4 regions of the Halopseudomonas sp. MFKK-1 genome follow, and region 1 is predicted to be linked to each of the others. Evidence: predicted binding sites of a transcription regulator. Region 1 holds the regulator's gene; each other region holds the start of a gene.
What was found. The regulator FliA, encoded in region 1, starts transcription of late flagellar genes. The targets are predictions, from matches to a motif close to CTAAAGTTTNNNNNNNNNNNGCCGNTAA.
Positions count from the first base shown of each region.

Region 2: O5O48_RS14830 (motility protein A) is a predicted target of FliA. The motif match lies at 3,186-3,213, and genes of this name have one in related genera.
Region 3: O5O48_RS09245 (methyl-accepting chemotaxis protein) is a predicted target of FliA. The motif match lies at 2,639-2,666, and genes of this name have one in related genera.
Region 4: O5O48_RS11870 (methyl-accepting chemotaxis protein) is a predicted target of FliA. The motif match lies at 1,830-1,857, and genes of this name have one in related genera.

Region 1 is NZ_CP114836.1:2,382,168-2,387,544, forward strand. It holds gene flhF (flagellar biosynthesis protein FlhF) at 1-1,348, shown strand, start outside; gene fleN (flagellar synthesis regulator FleN) at 1,381-2,208, shown strand; gene O5O48_RS11185 (RNA polymerase sigma factor FliA) at 2,205-2,942, shown strand; gene O5O48_RS11190 (chemotaxis response regulator CheY) at 3,164-3,541, shown strand; gene O5O48_RS11195 (protein phosphatase CheZ) at 3,563-4,357, shown strand; gene O5O48_RS11200 (chemotaxis protein CheA) at 4,513-5,377, shown strand, end outside.
Region 2 is NZ_CP114836.1:3,195,503-3,200,879, forward strand. It holds gene O5O48_RS14820 (EAL domain-containing protein) at 1-1,145, opposite strand, end outside; gene O5O48_RS14825 (OmpA/MotB family protein) at 1,341-2,126, opposite strand; gene O5O48_RS14830 (motility protein A) at 2,119-2,934, opposite strand; gene O5O48_RS14835 (cache domain-containing protein) at 3,274-4,113, opposite strand; gene O5O48_RS14840 (enoyl-CoA hydratase/isomerase family protein) at 4,204-4,977, opposite strand; gene O5O48_RS14845 (Rieske 2Fe-2S domain-containing protein) at 5,042-5,377, opposite strand, start outside.
Region 3 is NZ_CP114836.1:1,970,194-1,975,570, reverse strand. It holds gene O5O48_RS09260 (YaeQ family protein) at 1-165, opposite strand, end outside; gene O5O48_RS09255 (diguanylate cyclase domain-containing protein) at 316-1,632, shown strand; gene O5O48_RS09250 (DUF808 domain-containing protein) at 1,641-2,552, opposite strand; gene O5O48_RS09245 (methyl-accepting chemotaxis protein) at 2,717-4,033, shown strand; gene O5O48_RS09240 (CaiB/BaiF CoA transferase family protein) at 4,099-5,295, shown strand.
Region 4 is NZ_CP114836.1:2,555,065-2,560,441, forward strand. It holds gene glmS (glutamine--fructose-6-phosphate transaminase (isomerizing)) at 1-39, opposite strand, end outside; gene O5O48_RS11870 (methyl-accepting chemotaxis protein) at 208-1,767, opposite strand; gene acnA (aconitate hydratase AcnA) at 2,010-4,739, shown strand; tRNA gene O5O48_RS11880 (tRNA-Pro) at 4,867-4,943, opposite strand; gene mobA (molybdenum cofactor guanylyltransferase MobA) at 5,019-5,377, opposite strand, start outside.

The sequences.
Region 1 (5,377 bases):
TGCCGCAGACATGCGCCAGGCGATGAAGCTGGTTCGCGATGAGCTGGGCGCTGATGCGTCGATCATCGCCAATCGCCGGGTGGCCGGTGGCGTTGAACTGACCGCTGCGCTGGACTACGAGGCGCCCCGTCTGACGGCACCGACACCGGGTCTGGATGCTGAATTGAAAAAGACCCAGGAGCGCATCGTTGCCGCGCGCGCCGAGCTGGAGGTGGGCGAGATGGCTTCCCACGACCAGCCGCTGGTCAACCGCCAGCTGTTTGGTGACAGCATGCGCCACGCGGCTCGCCAGGGTTCTGTGGAGGCCCGTGATCTGCTGGATCGGCTGATTCAGGAGCCGGTTGAGCCGGCGGCACCGGCTGCAGCCAGCCGGCCTGCTGCGGAGCGCTCGCCGGCGGCAGCGGCCGTTGAAGATGCCAGCCTCAGCGCCATGCGCGCCGAACTGGCCGGGCTGCGGGAAATGCTGGAGTCTCAGCTGGGTGGTCTGGCCTGGGGGCAGCTCAATCAGCATAAGCCGAAACAGGCCGGTCTCTGGCGCCGTCTGACCCAGATGGGCTTGCCGGCCGAAGTCAGTCAGGATCTGCTGCGTCAGGTTTCTGACGTGAGTGATCCGCGTCAGGCCTGGCGCATGCTGCTGGCCTATCTGGCGCATCGTGTGCCGGTGCTGCGCGAAGAGCCGCTCGATGCCAGCGGCGTGATCGCGCTGGTCGGCCCCACCGGTGCCGGCAAAACGACTACCCTGGGCAAGCTCGCTGCGCGTTACGTGCTCAAGCACGGCAGTCAGCACGTTGCTCTGGTCACCATGGACACCTATCGTATCGGCGCACACGAACAGTTGCGCACCCTGGGCCGTATTCTCAATGTGCCGGTCAAGGTGGTGGACGAGCAGCAGGATCTCAATGACGTGCTGGCCGATTTCGCCGGCAAGCGCCTGGTTCTGATTGATACTGCCGGCCTGCAGGCCAACGATCCCTACCTGCGCGGCCAGCTCGACACCCTGGCCAGTCAGGGGCGTCGGGTACGCAATCTGCTGGTGCTGCCGGCGACCAGCCAGCACCGGGTGATGAAAGCGGCCTACCATACTTACAAGGCGTGCGGTCTGTCGGGCTGCATTCTGACGAAAGTGGACGAGGCCGCAACGCTCGGTGAATCGCTGGGGCTGGCGATGGAGCAGGGTTTGCCGGTAGCCTATCTGGCAGATGGCCAGCGCATTCCCGACGATATCAGCCGCGCCGTCGGGCATCAGCTGGTGAGTCGTGCAGTTAGTATGGCAGGTAATGATGCGCCGGCAGATCAGACCATGGCCGACGTATTTGCCGGTATGATGAACAGCCAGCGGGCCAGTTAAGCAATTTCACAGGATTAAGGTAATCAGCGCAGATGGGCAGCAAACATCCGGTTCAGGTAATCGCGGTCACCGGGGGCAAGGGTGGCATCGGCAAGACCAACGTGTCGGTGAATCTCAGCCTTGCTCTGGCGGAGATGGGACGGCGCGTTGTGCTGCTCGACGCTGACCTTGGTCTCGCCAACGTTGACGTGCTGCTGGGGCTCAAGCCAAAGGCAACGCTGGCCGACGTGCTGGAGGGCAAGTGCGATCTGCGCGACGTTCTGGTCACCGGCCCCGGCGGCGTTCGTATTGTGCCGGCCGCCTCGGGGGCCGCCAACATGGTGAGCCTCAACCACCAGCAGCATGCCGGCCTGATTCAGGCGTTCAGCGAGATCGGTGACAATATCGACGTGCTGATCGTCGATACGGCGGCCGGCATTGGTGATTCGGTAGTCAGCTTCGTGCGGGCGGCGCAGGAGGTGCTCGTCGTGGTATGTGACGAGCCAACCTCGATTACCGATGCCTACGCCCTGATCAAGCTGCTCAACCGTGATTACGGGATGACCCGATTCCGCGTGCTGGCGAATATGGTCGGCACGCCGCAGGAGGGCCGCATGGTGTTTGCTAAGCTCGCCAAGGTGACGGATCGATTTCTTGACGTTGCACTTCAGTATGTCGGAGCCGTTCCGTTTGATGAGGCGGTGCGCAAGTCAGTGCAAAAGCAGCGCGCGGTGTTTGAAGCTTTTCCGCGCAGCAAGGCCTCGCTGGCAATTCGCGCCATTGCACAGAAAGTTGATGCCTGGCCGCTGCCGGCCAACCCGCGAGGACACCTGGAGTTCTTCGTCGAACGTCTGGTGCAACCGACAGGGTCTGGCCTATGACAGCACAGGCTGGCGGATTGAGCATGTATACACGAGCACAGAGTTCTCGCGGTGAGCAGGATCGACTCGTCGAGCAGTATGCGCCGCTGGTAAAGCGAATTGCCTACCACCTGCTGGGGCGGCTGCCGTCCAGTGTGCAGGTGGAGGATCTAATGCAAGCCGGTATGATCGGGCTGCTGGAAGCCTCCCGCAAATTCGACTTCGGCAAGGGCGCCAGTTTCGAAACCTATGCCGGCATCCGCATTCGCGGTGCGATGCTGGACGAGGTGCGCAAGGGCGACTGGGCGCCACGCTCGGTACACCGCAATACGCGGATGGTCAGTGATGCGATGCGCGCGGTCGAGGCGCGGCTCGGGCGTGACGCCAAGGATCACGAAGTTGCCGCCGAGCTGGAGATGAGCCTGGAAGAGTACTATACGATTCTCAGCGATACCGCCGGCAGCAAGTTGTTCAGCTTTGATGATCTGCTTGAGTCGGGTGCGCCGGCAGATGTGCAGGGCGGCGAGGAACCGGCGTCCGGGCTGCAGGATGAGCGTTTCAGAGCGGCTTTGATCGAGGCAATCGACACGTTGCCCGAGCGCGAGCGACTGCTGCTGTCGCTTTATTACGATGAGGAGCTTAACCTCAAGGAGATCGGCGCCGTGCTGGGTGTCAGTGAATCCAGGGTCAGTCAGTTGCACAGTCAATGTGCTGCTAGGTTGCGCTCGAAGCTGATGAGCTGGCGAAATGATTGATTTTGTCGTCAACATCCGGACAATGCTCGGATTGCTCGACAGGTAGTGGCTTCGGGCCGGACGTCCAGGTGGCGTTTTCGAGGGTGCATCCGATCAGCCTGCTGGCTTCCAGCTGATTGATCAGAGCTTCTTTTACGGCTTGATTGGTTATTTGCGATGGGTTTTTGGGGTGCAGGCCTGCACATTCCCTGGTTTGTACGGAGGTCGACTTGGACAAGAATATGAAAATTCTCATCGTTGATGATTTTTCGACGATGAGGCGCATCATCAAGAACCTGTTGCGCGACCTTGGGTTTACCAACACAGCCGAAGCCGATGACGGCAACACCGCGTTGCCGATGCTGCAGAGCGGCAGTTTCGATTTCCTGGTGACTGACTGGAACATGCCCGGTATGAGCGGCATTGACCTGTTACGCGCTGTGCGGGCCGACGAGCGGCTCAAGCACCTGCCGGTGCTGATGGTAACGGCCGAGGCCAAGCGAGATCAGATCATTGAAGCCGCGCAGGCGGGCGTCAATGGCTATGTGGTCAAGCCGTTTACGGCTCAGGCCTTGAAAGAAAAGATCGAAAAAATCTTTGAGCGAGTTCAGGCTAAATAATAATCAACCGGGGTACAGGTTATGGCTTTGAGTAAGGATCCCGGCCAGGCGACCGCTCAGGAATTCGAGCATTCGCTGAAGGACAATGCGCACCAGCTGGTTGGTCACCTTGAGAGCGGCAACTTCGGTGAAGCGTTGCTGGTCATTCATGCCATCAATCAGGCACGCGACCGTGGTCTTTATCACGAAGTAGGGCAGCTCACCCGCGCGTTGCACAATGCCATCGTCAATTTTCAGATCGACACGACCCACGCGCTGGGTGGTGACAACGATACTTCCAAGATATCCGATGCCTCTGACCGGCTGGACTATGTGGTTCAGCTGACCGACAAGGCGGCCAACCGGACCATGGATCTGGTCGAGGCCAGCGTCCCCAAGGTCGCTGATCTGGGGCAGCAGGCGAACGCCCTCAAGGCAGACTGGCAGCGGCTGCAGCGCCGGGAGATGGCGGCGGACGAGTTTCGCGACCTCTACCGCCGGGTAGGCGAGTTCCTTGAGCAGACCGAATCGACCAGCAAGGATCTGTCCACCAATCTGAACGATATTCTGCTCGCTCAGGACTATCAGGATCTGACCGGCCAGGTGATCAAGCGTGTGACTACGCTTGTGCATGATGTCGAAGAGAGCCTGGTCAACCTGGTCCGAATGGCGGGACAGGTCGACCGCATTACCGGCATCAATCATGGTGAATCTCCCGAGGACGGAAAAAAATCCTCCTCCAGGGGTGAAGGTCCGCAAATTCATGCCGATAAAAGGGAAGACGTTGTTTCCGGTCAGGATGAGGTTGATGACCTCCTTTCCAGCCTGGGATTCTGATGTCAGCTGTAACTGCCGCACGCTGAGCGCGCGGCCGGTCTGACTGCTCAAGGTCGCTGCCTGGCAGCAACGTTGAGTGACTGCGCAGCGCCGAGATGGAAATTCAAGGCGGCATTGCGTGGCCTTCCGATAACACGCCCGAGGGGAGTGGGTGCATGAGTTTCGATGCGGATGAAGAGATTCTCCAGGACTTTCTGGTCGAGGCCGGCGAGATTCTCGAGCAGTTGTCCGAACAGTTGGTCGAGCTGGAAAACCGGCCCGACGACATGGATCTGCTTAACGCTATCTTCCGCGGCTTTCACACCGTAAAGGGCGGGGCCGGCTTTCTCCAGCTGGACGCCCTTGTTGCCTGCTGCCATATCGCCGAGAACGTATTCGATATTCTGCGCAAGGGCGAACGTACCGTCACGCCCGAGTTGATGGACGTCGTTCTTCAGGCGCTGGACACGGTCAATGGCATGTTTGCCCAGGTGCGAGAGAGCGAGGAGCCGACTCCTGCTGCGCCTGCTCTGCTGGATGCGTTGGCCGCCCTGGCTCAGCCCGCGTCGGCGGATGAGGCAACAAGCGAGCCGCCTGCTGCAGAAGCACCTGAGCCTGAGCCGGAGCCCGAGGCTGGTCCGGCTGACGCTGCGGCACCTGCCGCTGCCGAGGGTGACATCACCGACGATGAATTCGAGCAGTTGCTTGACGCCCTGCATGGTGATGGCAGTGCGGCTGCCGCAGCCTCTGTTGCTGCTGCCCAGACAGCGTCCACCGCTGGCGCCGATGAGATCTCCGATGATGAATTTGAGGCCCTGCTGGATGAACTGCATGGCCCGGGCAAGGCGCCGGCAGCTGCGACAGGCAAGCCGGCAGCCGCTGAATCGTCCAGGCCGGCGTCTGACGGTGACGACATTACCGACGATGAATTTGAGGCGCTGCTTGACCAGTTGCACGGCAAGGGTGCTGCCCCGGGTGTCAAGGAAGCACCTGCTGCTGCACCGGAGACGTCGGCTGCCGACAGTTCCGATGACCATATCA
Region 2 (5,377 bases), 810 kb from region 1:
TTCCACATCTGCTGGTAAAACTCCGCCCCCTGATGGCCTGAGCCGAGGATTCGCGTCGGCTGGCCCAGAACCTCTGCTTCGCTGTAGCCGGTGATGGCCGAGAACGCGCGATTGGCCTTGATGATTCGTGTCTGCGCGTCGGTAACCAGCATCCCCTGCTGGGACTCGAACGCGATTGCAGCGATCCGCTGATCAAGCTCAAGGGCTACCCGGTCGCTGATGTCGCGTGCCAACAGCACCACTGCTCGCCGCCCACCAACCATGACTTCCAGACGCCGTGCTCTGGCTTCAAAGGTTCTGATCCCTGCCAGCGTCTGCATGCTGTACTCGATTGACAGCGGTTGATCCGTATCCAGTGTCCGCGCGATAAACTCGAGAAAACGATCAGCCTGCTCCTTCGGCAATACGTCCTGCAAACGCCTGTTCAGCAACTTTGATTGCTCAGCAGCAAGCAGTTCGTGCTGCGGCGTGCTGACTTTAAGGTAGGTGCCCTGCTCGTCAAGCACCATAAACACATCCGGCACCGCGTCCGTCACTGCCTTCAGATAGGCCTCGCTCTGGCGCAGCGCATTGCGTGCCTGCCGCTGCTGCTCCACATCTTCCAACAGCAGACCAAGCAAAACAGCGGCCGGGATCAGCACAGCCAGTAGCGGTACCAGAGCATGTTCCAGAAACAGGGCATAATTGTCAGCCGGCAGCAGTGCGAGAATGAGCACCTCAAGCAGGTGCATTCCAGCGCTGAATATCAGCAACGAGAGCACGTTGAAGGGAATCCGATGGCGTCGATAGAGATGACGAAACAGCAGTCCCATCAATACGGGCATGGCCACGTTCAGTAACCCCGGCACCAGGCCGACACCGCCGAGCGACAGCCGGAACAAACCTGCCATCACACCGGCAATCCCCGCGACCAGCGGTCCACCGAAAAACGCGGCCATACTGAGCACCACTGTACGGCCATCGAAGATCAGCCCTTCAGCCAGCTCAAGCGGAATCATCATGCCAACAATGCACACAGCGCCAAAGAGTACTCCCGAGCACACCTTGCCAGGCAGCTCGTAGCCATCCAGGTAGCGCATGATCATTGCGTGAAGCCAGCAGAGCGCAATCAGCAGCGTCAGATTCTCGACCAGATCCAGAAACATCAAGTACCTCGAAAGCTGCTGACAATGGCGGCGGCAGGCGCGCGCAGTCTCGGATTAATATTGGGCGACAAGGCAAGCCTCCCGCAAAACCATAGGCGCAACTGGGACGCCCAGCCACCTAATAATGTCACATTGATGTCACTCAAAAACACGAACGCCAAATCGGGGCTGATGCCCCTTCCCCGGCGGATGCCGTTATTTTTCTAGAATGAGCTCCACGCGGCGGTTGGCTGCTCGACCAGTGGCGGTATCATTCCCCTGCAGTGGCTGCGTATCGGCATATCCCACGGCGACCAAGCGCTGACTGGCAATACCGTTGGCCTCAAGGTAACGCACCACACTGCCGGCACGTGCCCCTGACAACTCCCAGTTCGACGGATAGCGCAGGCTGCGAATCGGCAGGCTGTCCGTGTGCCCGGCAATGGTAATGCGGTGCTCACCCTGACGCAGCACAGGCAACAACTTGCGCAGCACCAGCAGACCATCAAGACTGAGCTCCGCCTCTGCCGGCGCAAAGATGATCTCGCTGCTGATGCGAAAACTCACACTCTGATCGTTGTAGATAACCTCGATGTCATCTCCCAGCGCTGAGGTATCCAGCCCGGAAAGCGGATCAGACGTCGGTGCCGGCGCAACCGGCTCCGTAATCGGCGGAGAAACGATCTGCACAGGAGCTGCTGTCTCGCTGAGCGTGTCGACCTGGACGCCGCCCGATGAGTTATCACGTACCGAGCCGGCAAACGTCAGCATGACCACCAGCATCACCAGCAGCAGCGTCAATACATCCAGATAAACAGTAAGCCAACCCTCCTCTTCAGGAGGCTCGAAGGCTTCATGAATAACCGGCTGTCGCCGTGCCCTGTGCGCAGCAACAGCACCTTCTCGCCGTGCCCGCTGCAGTTCAAGTTCGGTCAGATGCAGCTGCTTTTCAAGCAGGACGCTGCGTGCGCGATCATCGCCATCGCCCGGCAAATCAGTCATCTCGAGCCTCGCCGTGCAGGGCCGGCTTGCCCTTGCTGCCGTCATTGATCTCGTCCCGATAATGGGCCATGAACGACTTGAGCATTTCGCGCATCACCGCCGGGCTGCATTTTCGGTTCATCATCGAGATGCCCTGCATGATGGTATTCATCAGCGCGACACGATCCTCGGTGCGCCGCTCCAGCTTGACTGCAACCGGCTTGAACAGCAGGTTCGCCAGCAGCACCCCGTAAAAGGTCGTGATCAGGGCGACTGCCATCTGCTGACCAATACTGGTGACATCACCGTCGCCCAGCAGGAACATCAAATTGACCAGGCCGACCAGGGTCCCGACCATGCCAAAGGCCGGCGCGTAGCTGGCCATGACGCGGAACAGCTGCGCCTCGGCGTGCTCACGCGCACGCAAACGCGCTATGCGCCACTGTAGAAGATCCATCACATCCTCTTCCGGCGTCATATCCACCACCAGTTGAACCCCGGTCTTGAGAAACGGATTGGCAACCTGCTCAAGGGCACGCTCAACCGCCTTGAGGTCACCAGACATCCAGATACGATAGATTCTGATCAGCTCTTCGATGTCCTGCCGCGCATACAGCCGTTCATTGCGCATCACCGTTGCCAGCAGGCCGAAGATGCGCAGCACCTCGCGCATGGGGTAGCTGATAAAGGTCGCCGCCAGCGTGCCAAACAGCACAATCCCCAGTCCGGGCAGATTGAGAAACAGCCCCGGCGCCTCCGTTGAAAACACCAGAACAGTGGCAAGCAACAGCACACCGGCAATCATGCCGATCAGCGTGGACGGATTCATGCAGGCTCCATCAGAATGTAATTGGGTATCGCAGGATAGATAGGCCCGTTGCAGGACGCAGACAGACAGAAAATCCGACGCGATATCAGTTCTGAGAGAGTTTGCCCTAGCTGCAGGGATGGGTATAGCCCCATAAAAGAGGCCGCAGACAAGCCGGGCGCGAATACCCTCGGCAGTCACAGGATGTACTGCTATCGAAGGAAGACCGATGTATGGGGAAGTTGAAGCCTGACAGGTTTTGCAGAAGTGACTTATCAGCGCAAGGCGCGGCAACTGGCCAAGGCTACCGCGCTAATTACACCTGACTCATATACCAACCAGCAAGGGCTGCTCCCCGGATTACTCGGTGTACCACCCGACACACGCCAACAGATTACCGAGCCGGCGAATGGCAATGGTTTTGGATTCCACATGCTGGGTCACCGGATTGCGCCACTGGTAACTGAACTCGGCCTCGTCCTTCCCTGTCATCAGCGCCAGTACAGGATCACCGAGCGGGTTACCGGCATGATCGCGCAGGGTATCGAAGCGTGTCCCGATCAGTCCCGGGTTGTAACCGTGTGCAACGAAGCGACGCGTATCGCCATCGACCACGAAGGGGTAAAGGTCATCCTGATAAAAGGCACTGTCCAGATCGTTGATGCGCGCAATGGTGGCCTGTTGATTCGTGGTAAGTGCCTCGACGACCCTGTCCAGCATGACCAGCGCGCCCTGCTTGCCTGTGCGCGGCAGGTAATAGCCGACGGCAACGATGTAATCGTTTACCACTCGGTAGAAGGCCTTCTTACGCTCCTCCTTGCCTTGCTGCCAATTCAGCCAGCGATACTCGCTAACCTGAACACCATCAGCCTCCTCGACTGCCAGTACCTGCTGGAACGTCTCCTGCAGATGGTCATCCAGCAGGGATGCAATATTGCGCCCTATCAGCACACGGGATGGTCCTCCGCTGGCAACCATCACACCTGAGCGGTCAATAACGAAGACGTACAAGTCGCTTTCGGTGAAGTCGCCCTGCCTGCTGAAAACGGCAAAACTGCGCTCGCCTTCGGCTTTCAGGAACTCGGCTGCACGCTCGAGCAAGGCATTTGCCCGCTGTTCCTGTTCCCCTTCGGCGGCAATCAGCTGCGAGCAGAGCAGCATGGAAAGAAGAGCGAGACTGGCAGTGATGATGTTTTTCATAAGGACTCACAACACATAGGCGGATGAGAATAACCAGTCAAACTACCCTAGAAACTGTGAAGCGTCTGCGCGTCGTCCATTTGGACGACCTCAGCGCCGTTTGGCCAGAAACGCTGCGACTGCGCCGGCAAACGCCGGACGACTGGCACAGCTCACAAAGCTGTATTGCTCGGCATCCAGCTGAGTCGCCAGTTCGTGCTGCAATCCCAGATCGATCAGATCGATCGTCGCCCGCACTACCTGGGGGTCCAGCGACAAGATGCGCTTGAGCAACGCAGCCAGCTCGATATCAAGCTGCTCGGCGCTGACAACTCTCTGCACCAGGCCCCACTCACACGCCTGCTCAGCAGAGAGGCCGTGCCCCAGAAGCGCCATCTCAAGCGTTCTGCTGCGACCGATTCGTCGCACCAGCGACCACGACAGCCCCAGGTCCGGCGTTGTCGCGATATCGCTGTAGGCATAAACGAAGCGCGCCGCACTGGTAGCCAGCACCAGATCCGCCGCCGCTACCAGGCTCAAGCCCGCCCCGGCTGCAGCGCCCTGCACAACAGCCATAGTCAACCAGGGCGCAGAGTGCCACTGACGTATGCAGGCGTGCATGGGCTCAATGATTGCCATGGCAGCGCCAACCGGATCCGACTGCAGCGCCTGCAGATCACCACCGGCAACAAACGCCCGACCTTCCCCGCGCAGCAGCAGAACACGCACATCGTCACGGGAAAGCAGCAGCTCGGTGGCGTGAAAACATTCCTGCGCCATTTCAACGCTGAGTGCATTCATTGCCTGAGGGTTATTGAAGGTCAGGGTTGCGCAGCCGTCAGCAAGCTCAAGGCTGAGCTGGCGACCGGAAAGCAAGGTTGTCATCAGGTTCCTCCGGAAACGGCAACGGCTGGCACCTGGCCAGCCGTTGCGAACAGCACAGCTATTTTCAGCGGTTATCGACGACGATGAACTCGCGCAGTTCCTTGTGCATGGCAGGCACATCCGCCTCGTCCATGAAGAACTGCTGATACCATTCGCGCAGCTGATAAATAGGGCCGTCCCCTTCAGCAAGTACCGGCATGTCAACCCGGCGCTTGTGCGACCAGATATCCACGTCCTGATAGAAGGACTCGCGGTTCTGCTTGACGTAATCCAGTGCCAGCTGCTTGTTCTGCTCCTCAGTCCAGCCCGGAATCTTCTTGACCAGCACACCAAAGCGCAGCTCGAACTGATTCGGACCGACCGGCACGTGACAGTTCAGCAGGATGCTCTCTACCAGCAG
Region 3 (5,377 bases), 410 kb from region 1:
CAGACGCTCGTGGTACCAGAGGGCGTAGGCCAACAGGCGAACCGCCAGCCGCTCTTCGGTCTCCGACGGGTGACGGGCAACGGTCATGCGCACGTTCTCGTACACACCCAGGTCGGTGTCGGTGATATTCAGCTGAACCTTGTAAGGGGTTGCCTGCAGGGCCATCGCAAATGTGTCCATCAGAAAAACGGGCACGCAGTGTAGCGTATTCACCCCGCCAATGCCGTGTGCAGCACAATATGGCAAAACGCCATAAAAACTGGCCAGCGATGCTGCCGAGGGTATACTTGATGCTCCCCTAAGCCACGACAGCCGATGATGCTCCTACTCCTTGTCACGCTTGCGATCATTGTCCTGCTGACCGGTGCGGCGCTCTGGCGCGAGCACCGGCGCGCAAGGACCTTTCGCCGGTTGCTGGACCTGTCCCCCAACGGTCTGCTGATCCTGGACCGCCGCCAGCGGGTACGCTGGCACAATCCTGCCGCCGCACGCCTGCTCGACCCCGCTGAGAAAACCGACCCGACCGGCCAACCGATAACCCGCTGGCTACCGATGCTCGATACGCTGCCGGCGCCGATGCAGCGCATGGAGACACTGCTGCGCAGAGGCGACCAGCAGACTCAGCAGGACTTGACCCGGCTGCCCGATATCGGTCGCCAGCGGATACTGCTGCTGCACCCGACGGCAGAGCAGCAAGCCGGCAGCGAGGCCATGGAGCGCTTCAAGCGCAGCCAGTACTTCGCCCGCATCGGCACCTGGGATTGGGATATCGGTACCGATCGACTGTACTGGTCGGAAGCCATCTACGGCATGTTTGGCTATCAACCGGGCGAAGTGACGCCTTCCTACAGCCTGTTCTGCGACAGCGTGCACCCGGAGGACCGCGAGCGGGTCAAGGCCGGCGAACAGCGCTGTATCGACACCGGCGAAAACCACGACGAGGAGTACCGGGTCATCTGGCCGGATGGCAGCGTGCACTGGGTTCGGGAAACCGGCAACGTGGTCAAGAACGAACACGGGCAGCCGGTCAAGATGATGGGTGTCGTACGCGATATCACCGAAGAAAAGCGCTCGGTTCGGGAACTGGAACAGCGCGCCCACCAGGACCCGCTGACCGGCCTGCCCAACCGGCTGATGCTGGAGCAGCGACTGTTTGAAGCCCTGACCAGGGCCAGAGCCCGGCAAACGCGTCTGGCTCTGGTGTTTATCGACCTGAACCAGTTCAAGGCAATCAACGACCAGCTCGGCCACGCCAGTGGCGACGAGGTGTTACTGACGGTTGCCCAGCGTCTGCGCAGCGCGGTGCGCAGCTCTGATATGGTCGCCAGACTGGGCGGGGACGAGTTTGTCGTCCTGCTTGAGGAGTTATCTCGCGGCAGCCGGGTAACTGACGAGGCCCACCAGATCAGCGAGAAACTGTTTGCCAGTCTCGCGCCGGTGATCACCCTGCAAGGGCGCGACTACCGTATTGGTGCCAGTCTGGGCGTTGCCCTGTTCCCCGATCATGCCGCCACCATGGACAAGCTGATCCATGCCGCCGACCTGGCCATGTACAGCGCCAAACGCAGCGGCAACAACCAGTACCGGCTGGGCGAGGACCTCAATACCCACGCCCACACCCTGACGCCCTGATACCAGATTCAGCGCCGAAGACGGCCAGCCAGCGTAATCACTCCCACCAGCAGGGCACCGGCGGCCACCCCGAAACCGGCATTGAGCAGGGTTGGCAGCAGCCCATCCAGCACGGTGCCGATGTAGGGCAGCTCCGCCGCCCGCTCGGCGCTGTCCTCGATCCAGTGATGCACTACCGACAGGCCGTGCGTCAGGATACCCCCGCCGACCATAAACATCGCAGCCGTCCCCACGACCGATAGCGTTTTCATCAGCCAGGGCGCCATATCGAGGACGCCCTGCCCGAGTCGCTGCAGCAGCGGGCTGTCCTTGCGGGTCAGCGCCAGCCCGCCGTCATCCAGTTTGACAATACCGGCAACCAGCCCGTAGACACCGATGGTCATTACCACCGCAATCCCCGCCAGTACAACCAACTGTCTGACGAAATCGGCGTCGGCTACCGTACCCAACGTGATGGCGATAATCTCGGCGGAGAGGATAAAGTCGGTGCGCACCGCGCCAGCAATCTTGGCTTTTTCCCGTTCAACCAGATCCACCTGCTCGTCCTGCAGCGCCTGCAGCGTCTGCCGGTGCTCGGCCTCGGTGTCATGCAGAAACCGGTGCGCCAGCTTTTCTGCGCCCTCGTAACAGAGAAATGCCCCGCCCAGCATCAATAGCGGCGTGATAGCCCAGGGGGCAATCGCGCTGATCAGCAGCGCCGCCGGCACCAGAATCAGCTTATTGCGAAACGAGCCCTTGGCTACGGCCCATACCACCGGCAGCTCCCGTTCGGCCCGCACACCGGCAACCTGCTGGGCGTTAAGCGCCAGATCGTCACCCAGCACGCCCGCGGTCTTCTTGGCGGCAACCTTGGTCATGACCGAGACGTCATCCAGCACTGTTGCAATATCATCCAGTAACACAAGCAGACTGCTAGCCAATTCATCCTCCTGATCAATTCGATGCACAGCGCCGAGCACAGGCCTGAGGCGCGTAAAAAAAAAACGGCCAGACGCCGGAGTATTGGTTCAAGTCCGACGCATGTCGGCCGATTCAGTTATACCCTGCAAGCACGCTCATCTATCCGCGCCACCAAGAGGTTGTCATGTTCGGAGCACGTCTCAAAGCAGAGCTTCAACGAAGTCAGCAACTGCTCGCAACCCAGTCGCACATCCTCAATGCAATCCGCAAGAACATCGCCTGGATCGAATTCACGCCAGAGGGCGAGATTCTCGATGCCAACACTGCGTTCCTGAACGTTGTCGGCTATCAGCTTGAGGAAGTGCGTGGCCGCAGGCACAGCCTGTTCTGCGCACCGGAACTGGTCAACAGTAACGAATATCGCCGCTTCTGGCAGCGTCTGGCCAGCGGCGAGAGTTTCAGTGACCGTTTTGATCGCATAGCCAAAGACGGCAAACAGGTTTGGCTGGAGGCGAGCTACATCCCGGTCATTGGCGCTAACGGCCGGGTATCGAAGGTAGTGAAACTGGCCTTTGATATCACCCGGGAAGTACAGGCCGAACAGCAACACCAGAGTCTGCTTAATGCCATCAATCGGTCAATGGCGGTGATTGAATTCACCCGGGACGGCGAGATCGTCACCGCCAATGACAACTTCCTGCGCACCATGGGGTACCGCCTGGACGAGATCAAGGGCAAGCACCACCGGATGTTCTGCAGCCCCGAAGTCGCCAGCAGCAGACAGTACGAGCAGGCCTGGCAGCACCTGAACCGGGGTGAGTTTCTCTCGGACATCTTCCAGCGCATAACCCGCAGCGGCCAGATCATCTGGTTGCGCGCCACCTACAACCCGCTCTACGACGCCAACGGCAGGCTCTACGGCTTCGTCAAGTTCGCCAGTGACATTACCGCCCAGATCGAGCGCCGCGATGCCGAGTCCGCCGCGGCCAAACTCGCCTTCGAGATCGCCGCTGAAACCGATGGCAGTGCGCGCGACGGCGCGGCAACCGTGCAGGAAGCGATCGATGTAGTGCGCTCTATCGCTGGCGATCTGGACAATGTGTCCGAACAAATCAATGCGCTGAACAGCCAGTCCGAGCGTATCAACAGCATCGTTCAGGTCATTCGCGGCATCGCCGACCAGACCAACCTGCTGGCCCTGAACGCCGCCATCGAGGCCGCCCGCGCAGGCGAGCAGGGGCGCGGTTTCGCCGTGGTCGCCGACGAAGTGCGCAACCTCGCCGCGCGCACCGCCCAGGCCACCCTGGAGATCAACGAGGTGGTGCAGCAGAACATGGAGCTGGCCCATCGCGCGGTCGACGGCATGGCCGGCAGCCGCAGCAAGTCGGAACAGGGCGTGGTGCTGGCCAACCGGGCCGGCGAGGTGATGCTGGAGATCCGCGACGAGGCGCAGCGGGTGGTCGATGCCATCGGCCAGTTTGCAGAGGCGATCAAGCACTGAGCAGCGTTCCGCGGCCGCCGCCTTTGCCCTACACTGGCGGCCCAGCCACCGCATCCGGAGCCCGCATGAACGCCGCCAAACCCCTCGCCGGCCTCAAGGTCATCGAACTCGGCACCCTGATCGCCGGCCCTTTCGCCGCTCGCATCTGCGCCGAGTTCGGCGCCGAGGTCATCAAGGTCGAGTCGCCCAATGGCGGCGATCCATTGCGCAAGTGGCGCAAGCTCTACGAGGGCACCTCACTGTGGTGGTTTGTGCAGGCCCGCAACAAGCAATCGCTGACCCTCAACCTGAAAGATCCCGACGCCATCGATGTGCTCAAACGGCTGCTCGGCGATGCCGACATCCTGATCGAGAACTTTCGCCCAGGCACGCTGGAAAAGCTCGGGCTGGGCTGGGATACCCTGCATGCACTCAACCCGGGGCTGGTGATGGTGCGGCTGTCCGGCTTTGGTCAGACCGGCCCGCAAAAGGACCAGCCCGGATTTGGCGCCGTTGGCGAATCCATGGGCGGGCTGCGCTATATCACCGGTTTCGAGGACCGTCCGCCGGTGCGTACCGGCATTTCCATCGGTGACTCCATCGCCGCGCTCTGGGGCGTGATTGGCGCGCTGATGGCGTTGCGGCACCGGGAGGTCAATCAGGGCAAGGGCCAGATTGTCGACGTCGCGCTCTACGAAGCCGTCTTCTCGATGATGGAAAGCATGGTGCCCGAATTCGATGTAATGGGCTTCGTGCGCGAGCGCACCGGCAACATCATGCCCGGCATCACCCCCTCCTCCATCCACACCTGCAGCGACGGCAAGGCCGTGCAGATTGGCGCCAACGGCGATGCCATCTTCCAGCGTTTCATGCGCGCCATTGGCCGTGATGATCTGGCCGCCGACCCGACCCTGGCCGACAATGCCGGCCGTGACGCCAGACGCGACGAGCTGTACACGCTGATTGACCGCTGGGCCGCCAGCCTGCCACAGGAGCAGGTATTGCAGGTGCTGGAACAGGCCGAAGTCCCCGCCAGCAAGATCTATTCAGCCGCCGACATGTTCACCGACCCGCAGTACCTGGCCCGCGAAATGTTCCTCAACGCCACCCTGCCCGACGGCAAACCGTTCAAGATGCCTGGCATCGTGCCCAAACTGTCCGAAACACCCGGCAGCGCCGAATGGACCGGGCCGGCGCTGGGTGAGCATACCGATGCCATCCTTGGCACGCTCGGATACAGCGAACAGCAAATTGCCGAGCTGCGTGCGCGCGGCGCGATTTAGCGGGGCGTAATGAGCGGCGCGACGCACTTGCTGTACCGTCTGAGTGACCGGACGCAGAGCGTCCGGGTCGGCGCTACCACGC
Region 4 (5,377 bases), 170 kb from region 1:
GATGTCACGCTGGGCGGTGGCACCGACGATTCCGCACATGGATATATCCTTGTTTCACAGGCAAAGGCAGGCAGTTTAGCACCGTCGCCAGACGGGTGGGTAACGTCGGAGTGACGGCAGCATAAGGTTGTTGAAAAGCTGGGGTATGGGGGGCAGTGAGGTCGGCCGGCCGAGCTTGACTCGGCCGGCGCTGGGCAAGATAGCAGGTCAGCGTCGGTTGAAACGTTCGACCAGATTAACCTGGCGCTGCGCGGTATTGGCCAGTTCGCCACTGAGCTCGGCGCTGCGGCTGGCCTGCTTCTCGGTGCTGTCTGCCAAAGTAGCGATATTGGTTACGTTACGGTTGATCTCTTCGGCAACGCTGCTCTGTTCCTCGGCAGCGCTAGCGATTTGACCGGCCATCTCATTGATGCGCTCGATAGCCTGGCGAATCCCCTCCAGTGCTTCATCGGCTTCAGCGACCTGAGCGACACCGCGCTCGGCCTGCTCGTTGCCGGCCTGCATGGTGTCGACGGTGCTCTGGGCGGCCTGCTGCAGGTTGGCAATCAGGCTGTGGATCTGCTCGGTCGATTCGGCGGTACGGCTGGCCAGGGCTCGAACCTCGTCGGCGACCACGGCGAAACCGCGACCCTGCTCACCAGCGCGGGCCGCTTCGATGGCGGCGTTCAGGGCCAGCAGATTGGTTTGCTCGGCGATGCCCTTGATGACGTCCACCACGGTGCCGATCTCGCGAGCATCGGATGCCAATTTATTGGTAACCGTGCTGGCCGAGTCAACTGCGCCAGAGAGGTTCTCGATGGCGATTCGTGCATTGCTGGCGAGCCGCTTGCCCTGCACGGCCAGATCGGCCGCATCGCGGGTCGCTTCAGCTGTACTTTGTACGTTGCCGGAGACCTGCAGAGTCGCGGCTGCCATCTGGTTGATAGCGGTTGCGACCTGGTCGGTTTCGGCGCGCTGCTGGGCCAGACCTTCGCTGCTGCGACGGGCAATCTCGCTGGCTTCCTGCGCCTGTTCCTTGAGGCGTGCCGCGCTGTCACCAACCCGGGTAAGACAGGTTTGCAGTCGGGCCTGCTGGCTGTGAATCGCCATCTCCAACTGGCCCATGGTGCCGCGAAACGGGGTATACATTTGCGCCAGCAGGGGATCGCTGATGCTGTTGCCGGCCATTTTGACGATGCGCTGCAGGCGGTGTTCCAGTGCCGATTTCATCGCATAGCCTGCCGGCAGGCCGGCAAGGGCGGCGACGGCTACGCCCGGCCAGCCGAACAGGGTGCCGGCGGCACCGCTGGCTGCCATGGCCAGGACCGCTGGCAGGACCTGAAGGGCCATACCCGCAAAGTCGCCCTGAACTGCATTGCCGCCCCGAGCCAGGCGCTGGTAAAGCGCAGTGGCTCGTTCGATCTGACCAGCAGTGGGTTTGACCCTCACCGATTCATAGCCGGTAATCTGGCCGTTTTCCCAGATCGGTGTGACGAAGGCATTGACCCAGTAATGGTCGCCGTTCTTGCAGCGATTCTTGACGATGCCCATCCACGCCTTGCCGGCTTTCAGGTCGGCCCACATATGAGCGAAGACCGCTGGCGGAACGTCAGGATGGCGCACGAGGTTGTGAGATGTGCCGACCAGCTCCTCGCGGGTAAAACCACTGATCTCGACGAAAACATCGTTGCAATAGGTGATGACGCCCTTGAGATTGGTGGTCGAGATCAGACGCTGGTCCGCCGCAAAGCTTCGTTCACGCTGGGTTACGGGTTGATTGTTACGCATCGGCGAATGTCCTTGAGTGTCTGTCCGGGAGCAGTAGCGGACTGACTGTTGTCTAAGCTGGTATATCGGCAGTGAGTGCGATGGCTGTAGGGCGGCATTTCAAATGTTGTGCGGCGTTTTGTCTGCTAGCTTTGGAAGATCACGTGCCATCGTCGCGGGCCTCTGCCAGAGGCCTCGCCGAACCGTGCCGCAGAGTATAGCAATCCATGCCGGCAGCGTGCCGGTGCAAGGAGGTTTATCGCATGACCCAAGCCAATAGCCTGAGTACGCTCGATACGCTGGATGTATCCGGCGAGCACTACCAGTACCACTCGCTGAAGCGCGCGGCCGCCAGCTTGAGCGGCATAGAGCAACTGCCCAAGTCGCTCAAGGTGCTGCTGGAGAATCTGCTGCGTAATGAGGATGGCGAGACGGTCACGCTGGATGATATTCGCGCCGTAAGTCAGTGGCTGGAGCAGCGTCGATCCGACCGTGAAATTCAGTACCGTCCGGCGCGGGTGTTGATGCAGGACTTTACCGGGGTGCCGGCGGTCGTGGATTTGGCCGCCATGCGTGATGCGGTTGCGCGGGCTGGTGGCGATCCGGAGCAGATCAATCCGCTGTCGCCGGTCGATCTGGTCATCGACCACTCGGTGATGGTTGATCGCTTTGCCAGCGACTCGGCCTTTCATGACAACGTCGAAATCGAGATGCAGCGTAACGGTGAGCGTTACGCATTCCTGCGCTGGGGGCAAAAGGCCTTTCAGAACTTTCGCGTGGTGCCGCCGGGCACCGGCATTTGTCACCAGGTTAATCTGGAGTACCTGGCCCAGACCGTTTGGGCCGCCGAGGTGGACGGTGAGCAGTGGGCCTGGCCTGATACCCTGGTCGGCACTGACTCGCACACCACCATGATCAACGGGCTGGGCGTACTGGGCTGGGGCGTCGGCGGTATCGAGGCCGAGGCGGCCATGCTCGGGCAGCCGGTTTCGATGCTGATCCCGGAAGTGATCGGTTTCAAACTGACCGGCCGTCTGCGCGAGGGCATCACCGCCACCGATCTGGTGCTGACCGTTACCCAGATGCTGCGCAGCAAGGGCGTGGTCGGCAAGTTTGTTGAATTCTACGGCGATGGTCTGGCCGACCTGCCGCTGGCGGATCGCGCGACCATTGCCAACATGGCGCCGGAGTACGGTGCGACCTGCGGTTTCTTCCCGGTGGATGAGGAAACTCTGCGGTATCTGCGCCTCAGCGGCCGTCCTGATGCGGTGGTGCAGCGGGTCGAGGCGTATTGCAAGGCGCAGGGACTGTGGCGCGAGGAGGGCGACGAGCCGGCGTTTACCGACAGCCTGCACCTGGACATGAGTACCGTGGAGGCCAGCCTGGCCGGTCCGCGTCGACCGCAGGATCGGGTGGCCCTGTCGGAGGTACCCGAAGCCTTCGATGCACTGCTGGCGCTGCAGCTCGCACCGGCGGATACCGAGCAGGCGCGGCTGGAAAGTGAAGGCGGTGCCGGTACCGCCGTCGGCGGCCCGAATGCCCATGCCACGGTGCAGCTGGATGGCAAGGAGTACGCGCTGGACCACGGCGCCGTGGTCATCGCCGCGATTACCTCCTGTACCAATACCTCCAATCCGAGTGTGATGATGGCTGCCGGTCTTCTGGCGAAGAAGGCTCTGGAGCGGGGGCTGCAGCGCAAGCCTTGGGTCAAGTCGTCACTTGCGCCGGGCTCCAAGGTGGTGACCGACTATCTGAATAAGGCCGGTCTGACCGAGAGCCTCGATGCGCTCGGATTCAATCTGGTGGGCTATGGCTGCACCACCTGTATCGGCAACTCCGGGCCGCTGCCCGACGAGGTGGCCCGGGTTGTCAGCGAACACGATCTGGCCGTGTCGGCGGTGCTGTCCGGCAACCGTAACTTCGAAGGGCGGGTGCATCCGCAGGTCAAGGCCAACTGGCTGGCGTCGCCGCCGCTGGTGGTGGCCTACGCGCTGGCCGGCAACACCCGAATCAACCTGCGCGAAGAGCCGCTTGGTCTGGATCAGGACAACCGCCCGGTATTTCTCAAGGACATCTGGCCGACCAACGTCGAGATCGCCGAGGCCGTGGCGCTGGTCGAGGACGAGATGTTCCGCACCCGCTATGCCGACGTGTTTACCGGAGATGATCACTGGCGCTCGATCAGCGTCAGCGAGGGCAAGACCTATGCCTGGGATGATGCCTCAACCTACGTGAAAAACCCGCCGTACTTTGATGCCATCGACCAGCCACTGGAATCCCTGCAGCCGGTTACCGGGGCGCGGGTGCTGGCGGTATTCGGCGATTCGATTACCACGGACCACATTTCGCCCGCCGGCAATATCAAGGCAAGCTCGCCGGCAGGTGAATATCTGCAGTCGCTGGGCGTCGAACCGGCCGACTTCAACTCTTACGGTTCGCGACGTGGTAACCACGAAGTGATGATGCGCGGCACCTTCGCCAACATCCGTATCCGCAATCGGATGCTCGGTGGCGAGGAGGGCGGTGAGACCATTCATGTGCCTTCCGGTGAGCGGATGTCGATATATGATGCAGCCATGCGCTATCAGCAGGATGGCACGCCGCTGGTGGTGCTGGCCGGCAAGGAGTACGGCACCGGTTCAAGCCGGGATTGGGCGGCCAAGGGCACCAATCTGCTCGGTGTGAAGGCCGTGCTGGCCGAGAGCTTCGAGCGCATCCACCGTTCCAACCTGGTCGGTATGGGGGTGTTGCCGCTGCAGTTTGTGGATGGTCAGAGCGTGGCCGAGCTGGGTTTGACCGGGCACGAGCAGATCGAGATCAACGGCATCAGCGATGAGCTCAAGCCGGGGCAGCGGCTGACGGTGGAGGCGACCGGTGATGATGGTAAGAGTGTGAGCTTCGAGATGCTCTGCCGAATCGATACCGTCAATGAGATCGCCTACTTCAAGGCGGGCGGCATTCTGCACCATGTGTTGCGCGAGATGCTTGATTAGAGCTGTCGCCATTGCGTTCATCTGCCTGCCGGAGACCCTTCTTCGGCCAGGCAAGGCGAAGCGGCAACAGACCTCAGATGGCAGAAAAAGAAAAACCCCTGACTCAATGAGTCAGGGGTTTTGCTGTTGGTCGGAGCGACTGGAATCGAACCAGCGACCTTCTCGTCCCGAACGAGACGCGCTACCAGGCTGCGCTACGCTCCGTTGTGGGCGGCATTTTACCTAAAGTTTGTCATCGCACAAGAGGCAAACGAAAAAAATCGACTGTTTTTCACAGGGTTACTGCAACGCCTGCCACAGGGTAGGGGTGTTGGCGCTGGTCAGGCGTGGTTCGTCAGCGGCCAGATCGAGGCAGATCGCGTCCATTGTTCGCAACCAGCGCAACGGGCTGCGCTCCCCTTGCAGCCAGGCGTATTCCAGCGCCGGCAGCAGCCCGCGCGGGATCAGGCAGGGCAGCGGCTGGGGCTGCTCACCAGTGCGAAAAAACACCGGACGGTCAGGATCGGCTTGGCTAATCAGGCGTTCAAGCAAGGGTTGGTCGATCAACGGCATATCACAGGGCAGCACCAAAAGCTGCTCGCCGCGCGCCTGGCGCAAGCCGCTCAGAATGCCGGCCAGCGGGCCAGGATAGTCCGTGC